Regions from separate parts of the Butyricimonas sp. BSD2780061689_150309_C8 genome, predicted to be linked through region 3. Evidence: riboswitches for the same ligand, from Rfam matches in the RefSeq annotation. Region 3 holds a riboswitch; each other region holds the start of a gene.
What was found. A riboswitch is a leader RNA that binds a small molecule or an ion and turns the genes downstream of it on or off. The one in region 3 is predicted to bind cobalamin.

Region 1 (7,723 bases), on a different contig from region 3:
TGAATTCCGCCATTTTCCCTTTGGCATAACTCCCAAAAATACTTCCTTCACGTTGGAGCAAAGCCTCAAATTCTTTTTCCGTTGCCGGAATATTCTCCACGGTATAACCTTCCGCTTTCAATCGTTTCAAAAAAGCATAAAGCGATGGAGCGACTTCAAGTCCGGCAGCGGTCAATGCACTTTGTCCGGCTCCTTTCAAGTAGACAATTGCCAAACGTTTATCTTTATTCTCTTTACGTTGAAGTTGTATTTGATTATAAATACCGTCAACCAGATTCTTTACCCGGTCCGCCACGGGAACAAATTGATAATACCCGTTCTTATCAGCATCCTGCACGGAAAGCACTTGTGAACGAGTACCCCCGTCAATTTCCGGCAATACCACACTAGCCGACAGGTACCCTCCGGCCAATCCCCTCGGGTCCTTTTCCCATTCATCCCGTTCCTGCAAAAGAGTTAACGGACAAAACAACGGGATATTACGTTCCCGTAACCACTCCACGCTTTTATCACTTCCCAAACGCCCCATCGGCAGATAAATCACGGCATCGGGAGAAACCTCCTGCAACATCTGTAAACGTTTTCCTGCCGCATAAACGGGATACACGTTAAAACCTGCACGTTCCAAACTAACAACCAGAGTATCCACATTCGCCCGGTTACCACTTAAAGGAGAAGTCATGCCGGAAACAATAGCTATGGAAGGAGCCCCCTCCTTATAAAAACCATTTTTACGATAATAGCTGTTGTACCCGTCCAAATCCGTAAAATAGTTATCATCTCCCAAATGCCAATAAAAATTAGAAGGCAAATGTTGCGGATCAGCCGGCATCGTTGTAAAAAGCTTATGCTTGTCGAGTTCTGCACGGCAGAAATAAAGCAGATTACGGTAATTCGTCTTATTACCATTTCCGTAATAATCTCCAATGCGTTCCTGCTGAAGACTATCCACATTATGATTTGTAATTACCCCAGAAGAAAATATTAAAGTATACACCGCAGTTCCTTTCGCCCCTGCAGTCTGAATAGCCGCGGCTTGTTCTCCGTTTAAACGTAATCCGGGACCAAAAAATAAAACAACATCGTAATTTTTCAACTTACTTGCATCCTCCGGTTTTAATGCATCTACTTGTATCATCCGACTGTCATTCGCCAAAGCGATACTAGATGCCTGATAAGCGGGGAAATTAATTAATGCAACCCGAGTCGGGGCAAGGTAACGGGAATAAAGTCCCCAGATACAGCAAAGTAGGATAATCACTATCCCCACCTTTAACAATATCTTTTTACGTGTACGAACAAAAGATTTCAATCCCATAACATCAGATTTTAATAAACCAAATTACCCCGGAGCCTAAACTCCGGGGGACAAACACTATTATTTACCTCCTGTCACTTTGCAGGATAGATATATTCAAAAGTAATTTTACCTTGCATCCTTTCCGACTCGTAAGATTTCATAACAACCTTTGCATAATTATTTCCATCAGCAGTCTTTATCACAAAGATATTATTATTCATCGAGGCATCCTTTCCTCCAGCTGCAGAAGAATACCAAGCTCCTTCAGTCTCTTCACATACATAAGCAGGAGAAGCACTCACTTGCTCAAATTTTCCCATATCAGTCATTAATCGACACTCTTTATCTACCTTATATCCGTCAATCGAGATCGTTGCTACATCAGAAAATTTAGTCTTCTTCGTATCTAAAGCCCCTCCCTTTCCATTTCCAGAAGTACCACTATTTGTACGAATATAAAAACGATCAATAGCAAAATCCCATTCTGAACTTGCCATTGCTTCTTCATCCGTTATATCCAAAAACTCTCCTTTCGAAAAAGAAAAATAATTCCATTTTTGTTTCATCACAGACACCGTCAACTCCCTCTGTGAAGGCAACCTATCGCCTTCTTCATATTTATAACGAAATTGAATATGTCCAGAATTATTCAATGCATCCTTATAAGTGTCGAACGTAATCTTTGCATAACTTTCACCATCAGCAGTACGTACAACAAAAATATTGTGATTATAATACCAATTCCCCTCTTGGTACTTATACCAAGCCCAACTATTAGACCCTTCACATTCTACACCCGGATTATAAGACTCTTTCGCAAAACTGCCCATCGTAGTCATAATATTCAATGAATCATCTTCTACAAATTCAGAATCTGCATTCACTGTGGCTGCATCAAAAGTTGCTGCCCCGGAATCAAACAATCCACCTTTTCCTTTACCAGAAGTACCACTATTGGTTTTCACATAATAACGGTTAAAGGCAATATCCCAATCCAAACTACTTTCTGCTTGTTCTGCTGTCAAGTTAACAAAATCACCTTTGGCAAAAGAAAAATACTGCCATCCACTAGCATAAGAATCAGAAAAAAACTCTTTCAAAGTTCCTTCCGCCTGATCATCATCACCGTCACCATCATCATCTGTACAAGCCATAAAGTTAAACGAAAATGCCAGACAAGCCAATAGCATGAGGCATGATTTTAAATTAAACTTTTTCATTCTATATCAATATTAAGTTAAAGATTCTCATGTTGTCAGAAACGGAATATCACGGAACCGAAGAATCGACGTCCGGCATCATACGTCGTGTAATGTTCCGTGTCCGTATAATCAAATAAATTCTGAATTCCGCCTGTTAACGTCAACCTCATAAACTTCTTTTGCCAAGGCGTATATTGGGCCACCAATTTCCAAAGACTATAAGCCGGTTTTGTATTTTCACGAATCACCTCTATTTCTTGACCGCTATCGTCCGTTTCAGTGGATTTACTCTGTGACAATTTCTTAGAAGTCCACCGTCCGGAGAGAGAAACAGAACCATCCCGTTTCAATAATTTACCGCGTAATGTCGTGGTAAAATTCAAGGCGTGTTTTGAATTTCCGGACAATTGCAAATCCGTCTCCCGATCTCTCGCGTCAGTATAAGCATAAGTTCCCCTCAGCAACAATTGTTTAACCGGGTAATAAGTCAATGTTCCTTCTGCCCCGCGTATACGCACGGCCTCCACATTTGCATAATGCATTTCCGCTCCCAATTGTCCCGGTTCCGGATCTTCCACGTCAATAACAAAAGAATTAATTTTATCTTTTATCGTGTTCTGGTACCCTTCCACGCTTGCATTCAACCGTCCATTGTAAGTATATTCCGCCGAAACCGATAAATAATTGGAATACTCCGGTTTCAAATCTGGATTTCCAACATTATGCGACACACTTCCCATGTCAAAATCAGAATACAACTCCGTCAAGCCGGGAGCCTTAAATCCCCGACTATACCCGGCACGGAATTTAAAACTGCCCGGGGCATACATCAAATTTACTTTCGGGGTATATGCGTCACCAAAAACAGAATGGTGCGTGTAACGGAAACCTCCTACCAAATCCAGCTCCGGCAATATCTGCCAATCCACCTGCACGAAAACATTCGCATCGTTCACTTTTCTCACGGTTTGTTCCTTACCGTATTGCATCTTATTATAATTCCGAGTCCAGTTCCATTCAATTCCTCCAACAATCTCCACGTTCTTCAAAGGACTATAAATATCTGTCAAACGGGCTGTCTGCTCGTGAGAAGTCGCATTCGTACTATCTGCAAGATCAATCAAATCATACACGGTCTTACGAGTATAAAAATCTCCGTAATACACCGCATACAACTTATTCTTTTCCCCGAAGGCATGCTCCAATGATGCCCGGAATGTTTTGTTTAAACTGCGATAATGCGTTGGAGATTCTCCCTTGGGAGGATTCTCTACTTCATTCCAATAGAAAGAAGCTGAAGCCACCACTTTCGTCCGTTCATTATTCCATCCTACCTTCTCCTCTATATTCATATCATGTGAAGGATTCATCGTGTAAGACTGGGGTGTTTCGGGCGTAAGATCATACCCATCCGTGGAATTACGACGAAAAAGAGTCTGGGAGAAAAATCCCTTGTGAGCCAACCCGATCCCCGCATCCAACTGCAGATCATTAAACTTAGAATAACGAGCTTTTGCCCAGCCTTCCAAAGAGCGTTTCGGAGAATCCGTGATAATATTCACAACCATACCCATGGCACTTGACCCGTAAAGAGCAGAAGCCGCACCTTTCAAAATCTCGATCCGTTTAATATTGGACGTACTCAGCCGATCGAAATCGATAGGTCCCCCGGGAGTCTGAGATAACCTCTCCCCATCAACCAAGATAAGGATGTAACTATTTTCCAATCCCTGAATCTGGATATTATTACCGCGAGGGTCCACGTTAAAACGAAGCCCCGGAATATTGTACTCCAGAACATCCATCATACTCTCGTAATCATTTCGTTGTAACTCCTCGGCAGAAACGACACGAGTCATCACGGGAGCCTCGGAAATCACCTTTTCCGTTCTCGTACCTGTAATAACCACCTCGTCCAAATCCAACAAACTCTTCTTCAGCTTAATAACAAGCCCAGAGATCGTTCCAGGAGCCACATCAACTTCACGAGTCTCATACCCGACAGAACGAACCGTCAAAGTTGCTTTACGATTGGCAGGCACGTCAATTTTAAATTTTCCTTCCGTATCGCAAACACTCCCCCAACCTAACTCTTTCACCATGAGAGTTGATAAAGGTATTGCTTCCCCTGTTTCAACATCCACGACTTTTCCGGTTAATTTCACCGTTTTCACCGTATCAGCCATCACCTCCGGTTGAATCGCCATAAGTCTTGACATTGGCGCAAAATTCAATACAAGTACGCCACATACTAGCAATAAGATACTTTTCATGTTTATTATTTTTTCATAAACATTATAAACGCCACACGACAGCACACATCACGCACATCCGTGGCTTCATAAATGTTACTGTTAATAAAAACAATAGCTATTATTTTTTCCTTTTTATCATCCTTATTCCCGAGAACAATAAAAACATCTAATTTAGGCAGGTTTTCTGACTTTCTCCGCTTATGTCGCCTTCCCGGACGAACCAGTGGCATGAGGAGACTAAGCATTTCCCGTGTAACGGGAAAGAGATTACAGCAACGGGTATTGTTCCGGACTCTCACCGGATTCCCTTACATCCCATGCAGATAGCATGGGACTCACCAAAATCGACGCAAATATATAAAATAATTTATTTCTTAATGAAAAAAACAATTATTTTCTAATAATCAGCTAAAATATCTTACACCCATCTTCTGAAATCAAAAAAAGCTGTCCGGGAAATAACCGAACAGCCTCGTATATCGTATTATCGATACAATCTAACCCTTATGAGTATATCCCCATTTCAAATAAATGGCACCCCATGTAAATCCGGCACCAAAAGCAGCAAGGATCAAATTATCCCCCTTCTTCAGTTGGTCCTCCCATTCATACAGACACAACGGGATTGTTGCCGAGGTCGTGTTACCGTATTTTTGGATATTAACCATGACCTTCTCTTTGGGTAACCCCATTCGTTCCCCGGTAGCCTTGATAATACGCAGGTTTGCCTGATGAGGTACCAGCCAAGCCACGTCCTCCGAGGACAAGTTATTGCGTTCCATCACTTCCACCGACACGTCTGCCATGTTCGATACAGCATGTTTAAACACGGGCTGTCCTTCCTGGTAAATATAATGTTCCCGGGCTAAAACCGTATCAATGGTTGGCGGTTTCAAAGAGCCACCTGCTTTCATGTGTAGGTGAACACGTCCCATTCCATCCGAACGCAATATGTGGTCAATTACCCCCAAATCTTCAGTTGTCGGCTCCAGCAACACGGCGGCAGCCGCGTCTCCGAAAATAGGACAAGTTGCCCGATCCGTGTAATCCGTAATCGCGGACATCTTTTCAGCTCCCACGACAATCACTTTTTTATAACGCCCGCTCTCCACGTACTGCGTCGCCGTGATCAAGCCATATAGGAAACCGGAACATCCGGCATTAAGATCAAAACTAAAAGCATTCTTTATTCCCACCATATCGGAAATCACGTTCCCGTTAGCAGGGAAATGCATGTCGGCCGTAACCGTACAGCAAATCAATAAATCAACTTCTTCCGGTTTCAAACCTGTTTTACGAAACAAGTCCTCCACCGCTCTGGCCCCGAGGTAAGCACTGCCTTTACCGGCATCCCGCAAAATACGTCTCTCTTTTATACCGATTCGAGTCATGATCCATTCGTCTGTGGTATCTACCATCCGGCTCAACTCCTCGTTAGTTAGAATATAGTCGGGATAATACGCTCCTACCCCTGTGATTACCGCTCTTGGCCTTTCCATAAAATAAAAATTTTCAAATTGAATAATAGAATCAGACACCTATATACAATCATAGCCCCCTAGTACAGGGGGCTGTATTATCTAAGGCAATCTTTATCATTGCATCAAAATTATGCAACAACTGCTTTCTCAATAGCCAATTTACCCCTGTAATACCCACATTCCGGGCATACAGTATGATACTGAACTGCAGCACCACAATTTGAACACTTTGCTATTGCAGGAACCGTTGCCTTATCGTGAGTTCTTCTTTTATTCCTTCTCTGTTTAGAGATTCGGTGTTTAGGATGTGCCATTTCTCTCTAGTTTTATTTAGTTATTATTAATTAATTTCCTCAATTCATCCCAGCGGGGATCAATCTTATCATTCTCTTCTTCCATTGTCAACTCTTCCAGTACATGCTCCATTTCCTCGTTACATTCTCCCTCCGGGTGAACCACGCGAAGCGGGTAATTTAGCATATACACCTCATATAGCGGTTCACTCAAATCCAGATAATCATCATCTTGAGCCAAGATAATAAAATCATCATCATTTCCTTCCTCTCTCTCCCCGTACTTCGCGTACAAGTTCAATTCTCCGCTAATTGGTAACTCCATTTCCTCCAGACAGCGATCGCAAATTGCTTCTACCGTCCCTTCGATCGTCATCCGAACCTCCATCAGCAGGGATGATTTCACGATATTTACTCTCGCGTTTACTTTTCCTTTCGTTCCTTTTGTCGCGTCAAAACAATCAAAAAAACTGCCATCCATGACAAACTCGAAAGTGTGAACGCCTTCCCCTAAGCCTCTGTGGGCTATCTTATATTCTTTCAATCTGTCCACTACTCTTGACGTAAAACGGGGACAAATGTACAAAAAAATATAATACCCAGTACATTCATACCCGTTTTTTTCTTGGAAACAAAATCTTGTATCTCTCTCCCACTTAATCGTGTTCGCCTTTTGAAGCTTCTATTTCCGCAATGTGAACCCTACCGGCACTTGCAAAGTTTCTGAATCGTACATATTCAGATAAAGAATAATTTTTTGGGACATCCCCTCGATGCTAATCTCGTACATATCCAACATTCCACTATCACCGAAAACTGCGTTTGGGGTCTTGAACGGGCAGCAACTCCCTTGACGTTTATACGAAACCTTCTCTCCGTTAGGACCTGCCAATGCGTTCAAAAAGCGTTGTTCATTCAGAGGGCCTTCCATCCCCCCACCTACCTTGATTGGATTATCCTCCGTGTACCCATAGGTCTTGTCACGAGCAAATTTCGTGATCTTAAAAGTTCTCGCATCCAAAAGCTCGTACCGGACGTTTGCTTCCCCCTTCCGGACACTCTTTTTCGAAGTCGCACAAGAACTCATCAAGAGTACCACAATACAGATAAATAAATAGATCGTTTTCATAATTTTGAATAATTAATGATTCATGTGAATCAGCAGTTAGGAAAATATACTCTACAAAGGTTA
Region 2 (7,723 bases), 120 kb from region 3:
CAGCACGCTGAATGGATTGTATATACCTTCAGAATTTTCGACAAAATGGTAACCATCGTAATACTTCTTCAATTCAGCTCCCACTTCCTCGTAGGTCATCTTTTGTGCAGCGGCTAACTCGTGCAAATCTTCTTCAAAATTGTCATGAATTTCTTGCTCTGTCATTCCGCACAAGGAAATGAAAGGTTCATCCATCGAAATGTCTATCAGGTTATTCAAATCACTGAACACGCTGACTTTCCCGAATTTGGTTACCCCGGTTAAGATGGCGAATTGGATGCAACCATCCATTGTTTTGAGCACTCCGTAGAAAGGTTTCAACGTGTTACGGTATTCTCGTTGAAGATTCTCATTTCCAATAGCTTGTAACAAGGGTTTGTCGTACTCGTCAACGAGAATGGCTACTCGTTGGCCGGATTGCTGGCAGGCTCGTTCCACGATTCCTTTGAAACGTAGGGCTAAGGTAGACTCTCCGACTCCGGTGCCGTAAAGTACTTCCCATTTTGATATGGCCTCTTCGAGTATTTTATCCAAGCTATCCGGGGCATCATATTTTCCAATATTGAGATCCAGGTGTAGCACGGGCCGCCGAATCCAATCCTTCTCTAATTTTTCCATGGCCAACCCGTTAAACAACTCCTTTTTTCCGAGAAAATAGGCATCGAGCGTGGAGATTAACAGGCTCTTTCCAAAACGACGCGGGCGACTGAGAAAGTAATAACTTCCTTTTTTCACCAATCGGTAAATCAAGGCGGTTTTGTCAACGTAAGCATAACCTTCTTTCCGGATTTTCTCGAAATTCTGGATACCTATGGGATAAATTTTCTCACTCATGTGCGTTCGTTTATGGATAATAATAGAACAAAGATATTCAATTTTATATGATTATCGAAGATAGCTATGTTTTAAAAATTGAATATACTGGTTATGGCTCCACGATCCATTTCTCGATATTCCTTGTTTTCGAACTGAAGTTCACGCCAATTTTAAATATCTTGCGTTTATCTGATTGGAATGGTTGAGCGTAATGCTTGTCATGGATTTGTTGCAAGGCCTCTTCGGCACTGCCATTCAGTTTAAATTCCATGATGTAAATGTAATCGTTGGTTTTCAACACGAGATCCACACGTCCCTCGGAAGTGTGATACTCGACTTCCGTGTAAAAACCTACCAGCTTGAAGATGATGAAAAGCACGTTTTGATAATGACGTTCTTGTTCGCTGATCAGCTCGTAAGGAGTATCGGCCAGAAAACTTTTCAATCTATTGAAAAAGGCATCCAGTTGTCCTGTACGTATTTCACGAACGAATTTTTGAATTTCAAATGGAGCCTCAATTTTATTGAACCGGGTGTAAAAAGGCATCAGAAAATTGATAAAACCTTCCTCCACTTCTTTATTTGGAAATCCTAGGCGATACAATCCGAATTCTTTGTCATAGCCTTTTATCGTGAGGTACCCGCTCTGGAAGATCACGGGGATAGGCTGTTCGTCCCCGTAAATACTATTCAATACGTCTGAGCTGGTTTCTTCGGATGCCATGCGTTCCAGGTCATAATGATTGCGTTTCAGTAGCTCCACGAGATAGGTGGGTGTGCCCGTTTCGAACCAGTAATTGCCAAAATCTTTCCGCTTGAATGCGCTAAGCAGACTAAACGGATTGTATATGCCGATAGAATTATGCGTGAAGTGATACCCGTCATACCATTTTTCCAGTTCCGTGTTGACTTCATCGTATGTCATGCTTTGAACCTTGGCAAATTCATGTAATTCTTCTTCTAAATTTTCATGTATTTCTTGATTGCTGACACCGCAAAGAGTGACATATTCGTTCCACATGGAAAGATCTTCCAGGTTGTTCAGGTCACTGAACACGCTTACCTTCCCGAATTTAGTCACACCCGTGAGCATGGCAAACTGGATACACCCGTCCATGGTTTTAAGTACACCATAGAAAGGCTTTAGAGTGTTACGGTATTCCCGTTGAAGTTCCTCGTCGCCGATAGCTTGTAACAAGGGTTTGTCGTATTCGTCAACAAGGATGGCAACCCGTTGTCCGGATTGCTTATAGGCGCGTTCCACGACACCTTTGAAACGTAACGCCAAAGTGCTTTCCCCGGCACCCGTGCCAAACACCGTTTCCCACTTCACTAGAGCCTCGTTCAATATCTTGTCCAGGCTGTCGGGAGCATCGTATTTTCCGATATTCAGATCAATATGCAGTACCGGGCGTTTCACCCAATCTTTTTCCAGTTTCTCTATTGCCAATCCTTTAAACAATTCTTTTTCTCCCCGGAAATAGGCATCGAGCGTGGAAATTAACAAGCTCTTTCCAAAACGACGCGGGCGACTGAGAAAGTAATAACTACCCGTTTTTACCAGTCGGTAAATCAAGGCAGTCTTGTCAATATAGAAATAACCTTCTTTTCGGATTTTCTCGAAATTCTGGATACCTATGGGATAAATTTTCTCACTCATATGCGTTCGTTTATGGATAATAATAAAACAAAGATACTCAATTTTCTATGATTATCGAAAATGAACGACAAGTTTAACGCCTCTCTTAAGCAGTCTTTCATCGGACACGGATACGCAATTCTTTCGGGTCGAACGTGATGGTTTCGTTCCGGAACAAGCGTTCGATATGACCGCTGTTGATCATCTGTCGCGTGGGCAGGTAATGCAAATGCGGACGGTCAATCAAGGCGATGGAATCGCAGAGCGTGAGGGCAATATCCAGTTCGTGGGTTGAAAAAAGAATGCATTTGTTTTGTTCGTGAGCCAGTCTTTGTAGTAGAACCCCCAGTTCGTAACGGTTCGGTAGGTCCAGAAAAGAGGTGGGTTCATCAAGCAGGATGATGGGGGTGTCTTGCGCGAGAGCCCGGGCGATCATGATTCGCTGGCATTCCCCGTCCGACATTTGGTCCATTGTTCGTTCGGCATAGGTGGACATATCGAGTAATGCTAGGGATTTATCAACGATTTCCCGGTCGCGTGGTTGCAGTCGTCCTACCCAGTTCGTGTAGGGAGCCCGCCCGAGGGCAACTACATCCCGGCATTTCAGGTTAGGAATCCGTACCTTTTCGGTCGTCACGAAACTGACGGTACGAGCCAGTTCCTCCGGTCGCAACCCGGTAAGGTCTTTCCCGGTCAGCAATATTCGCCCGGACTTGATTTTCCCTAATCCCGCCGTGGCCCGTAGTAAGGTACTTTTCCCGCTACCATTACGTCCCAGCAGGGCGATCAGTCCACCCCCGTCCAAGTTGGCCGATACCCGGTCAAGCAGAACCTCTTGCCCGTATCCTAGTGTTAAAGATTCCAGTTGTATCATGCCGGTCGAAGGTTTTTATATACCACCCAAATAATTACCGGAATTCCCAGCAGGGCGGTAATACAATTTATGGGTAGCACGAGTGTTTTAGCAATAATATCACATAGTAACATGGCCACGACTCCCAGCAATATACTTCCCGGCAAAAGCGTCCGGTGATCCGCATCGTTAAACAACATACGGGCCACGTGAGGCACGGCAAGTCCGAGAAAGCCTACCGGGCCGCAAAATGCCGTCACGGTTCCGGTCAACAATGTTGTCGATACGAAAATAAGCGTTCTGGCGCGCCGTATATTGAGTCCCATCGTCTGGGCGTAATTCTCCCCGAGTAGAAGAAGATTTAATGCCTTGATACAATAAATCGAGAGAATGACGCCCACGCAAATCACGGGAATCATGATAAATAGTTTCGTGGTCGTGACGTGTCCCAGGGAGCCCATCGACCACAGGAAAAACATTTTCAATTGCTCGGCAGAACTCAAGTACTGTAAAATTTGTATGATGGCTCCCGCGATGTAACCGATCATCACTCCCATGATCAACACTCCAAGAATATTTTTCACGTAACGGCTGATGATGGCAATCAGTAACAGAACCATGACGGCCCCGCCCCATCCGGCCCCGACAATACCTACCGACTGCCAAAAACCGGAATGTGCCAGTCCCAGCAGGGGAGCTCCCAAGATAAAGAAAGCAACGCCTAATCCCGATCCGGAACTTACTCCCAACAAGTAAGGATCTGCCAACGGGTTCCGGAAAACGGTCTGCATCTGCAAGCCGCTTATCGAAAGAGCCACACCGATCAAAATGGCGACGATCACTCTCACCAATCGAATCGACAGCACGATATTCCGGGTTGTCATATCCGTCTCGTTACCCGTGAACACGTTCCAAACCTGCCCGACGGAAAGTGCCGAATCCCCCGACAACAAGTCGAGTACGAACAACACGAAAGTCAGCAGACCCAGGAAAAGGAATATGATCGAATTGCGTTTCACGATAAAATTGAAAATTGAAAATGGACAATTGAAAATGACATCACTGTTGTTAATTTCTTGAGTTATGATTTTAGATTCCAGCCGTACAAGGCCGACGCTTTAACAACCCCCTCTACCTCCCCCTTACACGAGGGGTAGGATACGCTACATTGTAATATCTTAGCGCCTTCTCGCATTCGTCTCTCCCCCTGTGTAAGGGGGAGCTGGTGGGGGTAGATGCTTTTTTCATTCTAAACTCTAAATTTTAAACTATTCCAAGTGCCTGTAATAATACAAATCCTCCGTCACCAGTTCCGGGTGTAAGATTTTGATCAGGTCACGGAGTACGATGTCCGGGCGTACAACAGCCGATTCCCAGTAATCATTTCCCCCTTCGGGAGTTAAGCGCAGGTTATTATTATAGACCTCGTTTTCCTGGATGGCTTTTGCATCCTTGAATTTCGGATTCATGATCTTCAACTCGTCGAGAGTCGTCGCCATACCTACATTCAACCACACGTCAGCCTCGCGAATCAACCCGTAGGCTGTTTCCAGTCCGATGGGTTCGGCCCCGTTAGAGGTGTTTTTTTTGTAAATATAATCTCCCCCCGCGTCCGTGATTAATTGTGCCACGTAGCTTTTCATGGAAGGCATGGCCCAACTGTCATTCCACGGTGTGTTCAGCATGACGGTAGGACGTTTTTCCACGTTTGCCGTTAACTGTTTCATGTTGTTATAACGTTCGGGAATCTCTCTAAATACTTTTGTACCTGTTTCCCGGCTATCCGTCAATTCGGAAATGGCAACCAGCCATTCGGCCTTGCCCAGCGGAGATTCTTCCAGGTATTCTCCCACGTACATATAAGGAACATTCAATTCTTTTAGTTTGTCCGTCACGGTTGATTGTGCGTCCCCGATGCCGTATAGTAATACAAGATCCGGGGCCAACCCGACAAGAAGTTCATAATTTATTTCCGCCCCCATGTCTTTTATGGTTTCTTTGTGTGCAAGGACATACGGGTTGGAAACATAATTCATTCCGGAAACTCCTACTACCCGATCCACTTGGTTAATGGCATCCAGCATGGCGATGTAAGTGGATGACATACATACAATTCGTTTCGCTCCTGCGGGAATAATCACACCGTCAAAATCTTTCGGTGCCTGCTCCCCGTTCCGAGCCACGAAGTAGGACATTTCAACGCCTTCCGCTCCCTGCCAGGGGTTACGCACGTGAATAATCGTGCTTTCCGTGTTATCAGCTCCCATGATGTCGAATCCCGTGGCGTATTCCGGTGTGTAAACTTCCTTCGTGAAGGCGCTTGTGGACTTTGTTTTCGTCTGACAACCGGATAGCATCAGAAAAACGATAAACGTGAATAATAATAGTACTTGTTTCATATGTAATAGTTTTTATAAAACTTCGAGAGAGATATTTATGCGAGCGGGAAAAACCTGAAACGGTAAATCAAAAACAGAATGACCTTGCCATCTATACCTGATTACCATCTGAATCCCGCAGATGCAAATCTATCTCGATCATAGCAGGTCTTCTGACTTATCCCTTTTATCGTGCCTTCCCAGCATTCTGACCAGTGGCAAACGTACGATAAACTTTTCCTTTAAAAGGGGGAAATACAGCAACGGGTATTGTTCCGGATTTCCACCGGATTCCCTTTTTCATTCAACACAACACGAAGTGGTGTATGAAACTATGACGATGCGAAAATAGGTTGTAATTTTTAATTAGGCAATAAATTGTATAAAAGATTTTTATTTCATTGGAATGAACCGCTGTTAGGCGAGGTTTTCAATGATCAATCCCGTTACGGGACAGGACGCCAAGCGAATAATAGTGTTTCACTTCTTGCATATTTGTTACGAGGTCTGCTATATCGATTAATTCCTGGGGTGCGTAACGTCCGGTAATTACGACTTCGGTGTGAGGGGAGCGTTGGCGGAGAACATTTAACACTTCTTCCAGGGAAAGCATGGAGTAATACAAGGCAATTGTCAGTTCGTCCAAGATAACCATATCGAATTTACCTTCCATAAGATGTTGGCGACATATTTCCAGCCCTTCGTGAGCTGCTTGTATATCTGCCGGGGTGGGTTCTCTTTCAATGAAGCAGCCTTCTCCGAATTGCTGGATAACAAGGTGGTCGAACAAGGGTTCTATGGCTGTTTCGTTATATTTCATGCTCTTGACGAATTGCCCGATGAAAACACTTTTCCCGGCACATAAAGCCCGGACGGCCAGTCCGAAGGCCGCGGTTGTTTTCCCTTTCCCGTTTCCCGTGTAGATATGGATGTATCCTCTAAGTGTCATGTCCTTTTGGTTTTAAATTTTTTGGGGGGTAGGAGAGCTGCATGAACATTACACTCCCGTGTACACGCTTGGAGAGAAACGGGTGGTATCTTTATTGCCGAAAAACAAGTAGAGATGTAGGGGTGTCCCTTCCGGTTGTTTCGCTGCCGGGATGTCCACGGTCACTTTGCCGTCGCCCCGGAACGAGTTAAGGCACGTGATCATTTGCGGGGCGCGGGGTAAGGTCCCGTAAAAATATCCCACGTACACTTGATCTGACACGCTCGCTTTCGGGCAGTCAATGTCATTTTCCCAGTTTAGGGTCACGGACCATCCTTCCCTTGTGACACTCGTGATCACCGGTGCGTCCAGCGTGCCTGTCGAGAATCGGAATGTCGGGAAAGCCCATACCCCTTCTCCCGGGCGAAAACATCCCCCGTTTTGAGAATGGAATAAGGAATCGCTTTTATTTATTCCCATCTCCTTGGCCATGAGTTTCCATATCGGCAAATCCCCGATGGCACGACGGTAGATTCTCCACATTTTACGGGCTTCCGTGAAACGGCTGGAGGATTCCTCTTCCCCCTCGGTTCTTGTTTTTTTAGGACTCCGTCGTGATTTGCAGGCCCGAACTTTATTGCCGTGTCGGTAATAGGTTATCCCGTCAATCCGGATAGAGCCTTGTGCCAGAAAAGCTACAGGAATAGATAATGTGTTTTCCATGATAATAATTATTTGATAATCACTCGTGTATTAATTCATGAGCAAAAGTAGATAGAATATTTTTAATACGCAAATAAAACTCTTTTAAAACGCTATTATATATAGCGATTTAATAGGGATTTAATAGCGTTCTAATAGCGCTTTACATGAAAGTGATCACTTATATCTCATGAATAATACATGTAATAATTGATTTATTTAGCTTGAAAATGTAACTACATTGGTTTATTTGTGTATCTTTGCTGGCGAGGAACATAAAAATAACAGGATATGGCGGAATTTGTAAATCCACTTGGAAAGATTCGGGGTAAGTTCGGTAACGTGATCACTTACGGGGGACCAAACGGGAAAAATTATTGCCGGGGGACAAGCATCTCGCATAAACC
Region 3 (7,723 bases):
ACGTTTGGTCAGGATTTCATCTCCAACGTGGGTGGTAGTGTCGCCCTTGGACTCGATGGCACGGGTGTATACTTTGTAGTACTCGTAGTTGTTGGCGTTGACATCCAAGCTAATATAAGCGGAATTACCAAACAGATATTTTCCCCCCAATCCCACGGCGTAGTTCTCGTATGACATATCATAGTCGAATCCGGAAAGGTCTTTAGCATCCTTGTTCACGGGACGGTCGAGTTCTTTGGTAAAGTAACTTCCTTCCACGTACAAGTTCAGATTTTTTGATGGATCGAAGGCAAAACGTTGGTTCACGATGTCCGAGTGAAATTTATCAGACACTTTGCGACGGGTAGGTACACTATCTTCTGTGATATTACTGAGTTGCCAGCCGTCAGATTGGCGCCTTTGATAAGAGGTTGAGGACGAGAATTTGCCAGCGTTGATGTCCGCGTTGACGTTCTCGATAAAACTGCCCTTGCCTCCTAATCGGGTCGTGGACACGATGTTCAGGGCGTCATGCGGCTGATCTGTGATAATGTTGATCACTCCCGCAATAGCGTCCGATCCGTAGAGGGAGGAGGCTGCACCTTTAAGGACTTCGATTCGTTTTACCCTACCCATGTCGATTCGGGAGAGGTCAACGTAACCGGAAATATCTCCGGTCATTTTCTTCCCGTTCACGAGAACAAGGATATAATCTCCTTTCATTCCGTTAAGGGTCATGTTTGTACCCATAGCTGTTGGTCGGAAACTAAACGAGGGATTTAGCATCACGAGGGCATCCTCGATGGTGGAGATTCCGCCTTTTTTGATGTCCGAGGCTGTCATGACCTCGACGGGGACTGGCGAGTCCTTTAATTTTCGGTGAGTTCCCGTTCCCGAAACAACGACTTGATCGAGGTTGATCAGTGATGTTTTCAGTTGGAACAGAATGTCACTTTTGCTACTACTGACTTTTATGGAACTGACTTCGTAACCGGAGTAACTGGCCCGGAGCGTGTAGGTACCGTCGGGAACTTTTTCGAGGACGAATTCGCCCTTGTTGTTCGTGGCGATTCCGATGCTTGTTCCGACTAATCGTACATTGGCCCCGATAAGTGCTTTCCCGCTTTTTGCATCGATCACTTTCCCTCTCAACGTGATCTGCCCTAGCGAGACGCTTGCCAAAGTCAGCATGAATAATGTAGTCAGTACTACAATTCTTTTCATTCGGGTTAAGTTTTAAAGTTTATAATAGTATTCCTGGCCCCGAGAATACGCTATTACCTGTGTTTGTCTCGGCAGGTCTCCTGACTACGCCTAAGAAAGATACCTTCCCGTCCTTACGAACAGTGGTGTAAGAACCTTTCTTTGAATCTCCTCGTTAGGGAGAAACGGGCATCACAGTAGCGGGCACTGTACCGGATTCTAACCGGTTTCCCTCTTGTATGTTAATTGAGCATTAACACATCACCTAAGACGGCACAAATGTATATATTTTTTGACAAAAGGTTACGGTTGGATGAGAAAAATGATACCGGGAGAAGGTATAGAGATTCGTTAGGGACATTGTTGGAGTTTTTATTATAGGGATTGGTTGTCAGTTTGTTATGATGATTGAATTATGGAAATAAAAAAATCATGTTGAAAAAGTATAATATAAAAAAATATATTACATTCGCGCCATGTTTTGGTGCGAAGCCTTCGGTCATGGAGGTGATGCTTAATAGGGAATCCGGTGTGAATCCGGGACTGTACCCGCAGCTGTAAGTTCCTGTACAAGGGATTTTGTACTTCAAATGTCACTGGTTATAAACTGGGAAGGCAACAAAATCCGGAACAAGTCAGAAGACCTGCCGAACTAGATAAACCATAGCTTTCGGGAAAAAAAGCGAGAGGGAAAAAGATGGATTTTACCTTAAACTCATGTTGCCCAAAAGACTATGTTAATAATGCTTATTCATTATTAATATATAGTTGTATGAAAAAAGTTGTTGTATTAGCATTGTTGCTGTTTGTGTGCGTCGGTTCGCTTTTCGCTCAAGAGAACGATAAGCGAAAGAAAAAGAGTATCACGGACTCTTTATTCCGTATCGATCAGGTGGATGTGATGCAGAAAAAGAAGAGGATTGATTTGTTGGGATTGGATGTGCCTTTACGTTTCGTTCCGATAACGGTGAGCAAGTTGTCTAGCCAGATGCTTGACCGGAAGGGAATTGTTGATCTGATGGATGCCGTTAAGTTTTTGCCGGGAATTGTAGCGAAAGACAAGCAATACGGGCAGTTTCAACAGTTTTCTATTCGCGGACAGGGGAGTGCGGTTGTTATGATTGACGGGATTCGCGATGAGCGGACGTTGAATAATAACGTGCCTTACGGGGATTTGGCTGCCGTGGAGTCTATCGAATTGTTGAAAGGACCCGCCGCTATTTTGGCCGGACATTCGGCTATGGGCGGAGTGTTGAATATCGTGCGCAAGAAAGCGTCTCCCGATTTTTCGGCCAACGCTCGTATCAGTTATGGTAGCTGGGATGAGAGACGGGCTACTCTTGGTTTCGGGGGAAAACTTGTGGGACCTCTCGAATATCGTGCCAATATCAATTATTCAACGGGTGACGGATGGCGTGAGGTGAATGCAAATCGTTTTTCCGTGTATGGTGTTTTGGGAGCTGATTTAGGAAAGTGGGGACGTATTGATGTGACCGGTAGTTATGCCGATGATGATTACACGACCGAGATCGGGGCTGCACCCGTTATGCCCGGTGATATGTTCTACGTGGACGGAGACAAACCGTACGCGCTGAAGGGGGATCGCCACCCGGAGGCGGATTACCGCGAGGTTTATAATGACTTTGCCAATAATTACATGAAACGGAAAGTATGGGATATGTCTGTGTCATACGTTTACCAGATCACGGATTGGATGAAGTTGAAAGAACGTTTTTCCTATTTCCACAGTGATTTGGATTATCATTGTATTGAGGGGCTTTCTTATCGTACCTCTAAGGATCCGATATATAAATGGTATTATTATAAGTCAGAAGACGAGAAGGTGTATGTTGACTTGGATACGGTTCAACGAGGAAATGCTGCCCGTCAGAATCCGTTGAATTTTAACCCGGACCACAAAAACGTGAATAATACGATCGAGTTGACCGGGAAGTTCGAGACAGGTTCCGTGTTACATAACTACACGTTGGGATGGACGTACAATTGTTTTGATTTCGCCCAGTATAACGGTTATGGAGATGACGATTTGTGGGGGCCCGGTTTGGATGCACTTTTGCCTGTGCGGGACCCGCATATCGTGCAAGGATGGTGGGACACGAAAGTTTCAGCCGTTTCTCTGCGCACGGAGAGAACGCATGGAATTTATTTGCATGACGTGATCGAATTCAATGATAAATGGAAGATGATGGCCTCGGGACGTGTGGATTTGTATAGCCGGAAAACATCAAGTGCTACGATTGATGACGGGAAACAGAAATATGAAACGAAGAACAGGAAAGAATGGAAAGAGGTGGAGACCTCGGCATTCACGTATCGGGTGGGTGTCGTGTATTTCCCTATGCCTGAATTGTCATTCTACGGTTCTATTTCTTCTTATTTCAATCCTGTAACCACAACATATAGTCCTACCGTGATGTATTTGGACCGCAAGGGTAACGAGTTCAATCCTGACGAGGATGGGGGCGAAGTGTTCAAGCCGGAAAAAGGGTATTCCACGGAAGTCGGTGTACGTTACACCTTGAACGAGATGGTGGATATTAACGCGAGTGTATTTTATATTCGTAAGTATAATATCGTGAAGAGTCTGGGTGACACGACTGTATTGGTGGATGGTGTTGCTACCGAGAAGAGTATTCGGGGACAAGTCGGAAGAGCCGACTCGCGAGGTTTTGACATTGAGGTGGTTGTTCGTCCGTTACCGACTTTACAAGTTACGGGAGGTCTCGGTTGGTCGGACTATCGTTTGCGGGAAATTGCCGAGAGCGGACGTTTCTCTAAATATAAGGAACAGAATAAAAATGTTCGTGCCACGGGTGTGCCTCGTACGACATTCTACGCTTATGCCGATTACACGATACCACGCGGGGTGCTAAAGAATTTGTCATTCCATTTAAGTGGGAATTTCAAGGATAAGGTGTTCCGGAATATAGATAACCGGTTGTACGATCCGGCCTTGTGGTTGATGGATGCGGGTATTTTCTACACGATCAAGAATCACGTAACACTGGCATTGAACATTAACAACTTGTTTGACAAGGAATATTTCGAGAGAACCACGATCATGGCGAAACCCCGGAATTATCAGGCATCGGTTTCCTATACTTTTTAATTAAAGAAAGGGAATTTGAAAGAAGTCAAGGAGGATGTCAAACTCCCTCCCCCTTTGGGGTATTGAGCCTGTAAGCAGTCTCGAATCGGCTCTCGCTCGACAGACAACGAGTAAACTCTCAGTCTGTTCTCGCTTACTCGCCGATTTCCCTCTATAAACAGAGGGAGAGCTGAAATACTCCCTGTTTTTGGGAAGAATCACCAGCTCCTCCTCTGTTTATAGAGGAGGTGGCCGAAGGTCGGAGGAGTTTATTTTGTAATAGAGAGAACTGTTCAGGCAGTTCTCTTTTTGTTATTGGCTAACGTAAATATATTCAGCTTGTCAGCTTGTTTTGCGGTTCTTTTTATACTTTTGCAGGCAGACAATTAAATCACAATCAATATAAAAGATATGAAGAGAACAGCATTTATTTTATTCGCCCTCGTTTTCGGAGGGTACATGATGGCCTATGCGCAGCAGAATACGACTGTACAGGACACGACAAAGCCTGTAGGCTACCAGTTTACTGATATCAAGAGATTGCCCGCTACGTCCGTGAAGGATCAGTATCGTGCCGGGACTTGTTGGTCATGGTCAACGTCCTCTTTCCTAGAGTCGGAAATGATGCGAATGGGGAAAGATTCAGTGAATTTGTCGGCCATGTATTTCGTGAAACACGCTTATTCGGATAAGGCGGATAAATATGTTCGCTTGCACGGGGTGTTGAATTTTGCGGTGGGAGGAGCCTCTTCGGATGTGACGAATATGGCGAAGAAATATGGGATTGTGCCTCTTGAGGTGTATCAAGGATTGAATTACGGGGAACCGAGTCATGTTTTCGGAGAGATTGATGCTGTTTTGAAAGCTTACGTGCAAGCGGTAGTGGAAAATAACAACAAGCGGTTGAGTACGGCGTGGAAACGGGGATTCGATGCTATTCTGGATACTTATCTCGGACCGGAGCCGGAGAAGTTTGAATATCAAGGAAAAGAATATACACCGCAGACTTTCGCTAAAGAGGTGGTTGGCTTAAACATGGATGACTATGTGAATTTAACCTCTTTCACGCACCATCCTTTCTACACGGAGTTCGCTATTGAGGTTGAGGATAACTGGTCTTGGGATAAGGCTTATAATCTTCCGTTGGAAGAGTTGATGCAAGTGATGGATTATGCTATTGATAACGGTTATACTTTCGTTTGGGGTGCTGACGTGAGCGAGAAAGGATTTGCCACGAAGGATGCAGGGGTTGCCGTGATTCCGGCAACGGACACGAAGGAGATGAGCGGTGCGGAAATTGCTAAATGGGAAAAGTTGCCGAAGGGACAGCAGATGATGGATGCTTTCAAGCAAGGTCCGGCTCCCGAAAAGACGATCACGCAGGAGATGAGACAGGAAGAGTTCGATCGTTACCTGACAACGGACGACCACGGAATGCATATCATTGGTAAAGCAAAAGATCAGAACGGAACTCCTTATTTCATCGTGAAGAATTCTTGGAATAAGTATAACAAATTCGGAGGGTATTTCTACGCATCTTATCCTTATATGGCTTTGAAGACAATGGATATTATGGTTCACAAGAACGCTATCCCGAAGGCGATAAGGAAGAAATTGGGAATCTAAGAATTTTAGATTTAATGATTTTAGATTTAATGATTTTAGATTTTAGATTTTAGATTCCAGCCGCACGAGGCTGACGCTTTTTGAGACACGATCATCAAGAAACTCCTCCGTCACTTCGTGCCACCTCCTCTATAAACAGAGGAGGAGCTGGTGACTTTCCCCGAAGAAAGGAAGTATTTCAACTCTCCCTCTGTTTATAGAGGGAGTACCCCGAAGGGGGGAGGGAGTTTGAGAAATGACTTTTTGAACAGCCTCGGAGGGGTAGTTAAAAAGTCAGCCTTGTGCGGCTGGAATCTAAAATTTAAAATTTAAAATCTAAAATTAGTAAGTTGTTTCGTGCGTGGCATACACGCTATCCAGTAGTTGGCGTCCGAGACAGGGGCGATAATGGGAGCCTTCGTAGTAATTCCGGATGTTATTTGTGTACTTGTTGATGCCGGAAAAGTCATAAACGTTTTCAGCTCCGAATATTTCTTTCAGTTGCTCCACGTCCGCCGGGTTCAGACGTATTTGTTTGTATTCCGGGCTAATGATGATTTTGTACCTCGTGTGGTGATCCTGGAATACTTTTGCGATTTCCGATAACAGTTTGATTTGTGGTTTCATCAGTACCGGAGGGTGAACCCGTTCTTCCCCGGGACGGGGGCGGAATCTCTTTTTATGTTTTTCCCAGTAATGTTCACCGAGTTGTTCTATCTCGTGTTCCCGCGGGTTCCACAAGTCGTTTGTGACAACATTGCGGATGTTTTTGTCGGGATTCACGATTCCTCTCATGTAATTGCGGTAGCGTCGGCATACCCGGTAATCCATGTAGGGAACCAGAAATTTTGGGTTGAAGAATTCTTGTGCGAACTGAGATTGGAACTTGAATTTATTCATCCCGCTGACTTCCGGGGGAAGTAGGTGCATGTAGCCCGTGGATAACTGATATTCTCGCAATAGGGTGGCATCGACGATGAGCAAAACATTTGCAATATGCTCCTCTTCCTTGTCAAGAGTCATCACTTTCCGGTGGATGGCAGCTAGTCGTTCTGCTGTTCCGTATAACCGGATGGCCTTGCTCCCGTTGAGGTATTTCTCCCAGTCGGAGGTTAGAAATGCCATCGTGCAGGAATTCCCTAGGATGAAGGAATCGAAGTGTAAGGAATCCCGGAAATTCTTATATGTCTTCCAACCGATGTAATCTTCGTTCAGGAAGATCGGATCGTTGTCATATTTTTTGTACTCACGCAGGACTTTGAAGGGATCATCGTAAAAGTAGATCCCCGCGAAGACAAAGAAGGGAACAAGAAAAAGCACGCATTTTATTATAAATCCTTTGAAAGTTCTCATGGCTAAAACTGTAAATAAATGAAATCTTCAGATCCGAATTGTCCGAATAGGAACATGAGTAGTACGAGCAGGTAGTAGACCCCCCAGCGTATGATTCTGTGACGCTCGCTCAAGGCTTGTAACAGGTCCCGTTTCGACATAAAGTATTCGTATAGGAACAGTACTACGACGGCAACCCCGGCAACGATACATTCTTGGTCGGTCATCCCTAGTCGCAGTTCTTTAATCGAGGTGTGCAGGTTGAAAGAGAAGTGACTGATCATGTACCCGGCATCGGATAACGAGGGCAGACGGAAAAATAGTAGGGAGAACGCGAAGAGCAGGTAGGTCCGGAGGATAGAGTAAGCCCCGAACACGTGTTTCCCCACGCTTGTTTCCACTTTATTCCGGTAGGCCACGGTCACCATCTCGTAGCTGATGATAAGTCCTTGGATTAACCCGTATATCACATAGTTCCAACCAGCCCCGTGCCAT

Region 1: linked by a shared signal. The riboswitch ahead of I2I33_RS00580 (TonB-dependent receptor) and the one ahead of I2I33_RS04625 (TonB-dependent receptor) in region 3 are both predicted to bind cobalamin.
Region 2: linked by a shared signal. The riboswitch ahead of I2I33_RS05065 (ABC transporter substrate-binding protein) and the one ahead of I2I33_RS04625 (TonB-dependent receptor) in region 3 are both predicted to bind cobalamin.

Annotation. Positions count from the first base shown of each region.
Region 1 is NZ_JADMSV010000001.1:170,585-178,307, forward strand. It holds gene I2I33_RS00570 (cobaltochelatase subunit CobN) at 1-1,318, opposite strand, end outside; gene I2I33_RS00575 (HmuY family protein) at 1,393-2,520, opposite strand; gene I2I33_RS00580 (TonB-dependent receptor) at 2,556-4,775, opposite strand; cobalamin riboswitch at 4,914-5,115, opposite strand; gene I2I33_RS00585 (beta-ketoacyl-ACP synthase III) at 5,255-6,256, opposite strand; gene rpmF (50S ribosomal protein L32) at 6,367-6,552, opposite strand; gene I2I33_RS00595 (YceD family protein) at 6,569-7,084, opposite strand; gene I2I33_RS00600 (hypothetical protein) at 7,214-7,660, opposite strand.
Region 2 is NZ_JADMSV010000003.1:152,411-160,133, reverse strand. It holds partial or broken gene I2I33_RS05085 (ATP-binding protein) at 1-834, opposite strand, end outside; gene I2I33_RS05080 (ATP-binding protein) at 926-2,476, opposite strand; gene I2I33_RS05075 (ABC transporter ATP-binding protein) at 2,574-3,329, opposite strand; gene I2I33_RS05070 (FecCD family ABC transporter permease) at 3,326-4,279, opposite strand; gene I2I33_RS05065 (ABC transporter substrate-binding protein) at 4,577-5,665, opposite strand; cobalamin riboswitch at 5,832-6,038, opposite strand; gene cobO (cob(I)yrinic acid a,c-diamide adenosyltransferase) at 6,117-6,635, opposite strand; gene I2I33_RS05055 (hypothetical protein) at 6,684-7,337, opposite strand; gene I2I33_RS05050 (hypothetical protein) at 7,608-7,723, shown strand, end outside.
Region 3 is NZ_JADMSV010000003.1:32,045-39,767, reverse strand. It holds gene I2I33_RS04630 (TonB-dependent receptor) at 1-1,203, opposite strand, end outside; cobalamin riboswitch at 1,256-1,466, opposite strand; cobalamin riboswitch at 1,648-1,849, shown strand; gene I2I33_RS04625 (TonB-dependent receptor) at 1,955-4,312, shown strand; gene I2I33_RS04620 (aminopeptidase C) at 4,703-5,917, shown strand; gene I2I33_RS04615 (histidine kinase) at 6,239-7,249, opposite strand; gene I2I33_RS04610 (MBOAT family O-acyltransferase) at 7,252-7,723, opposite strand, start outside.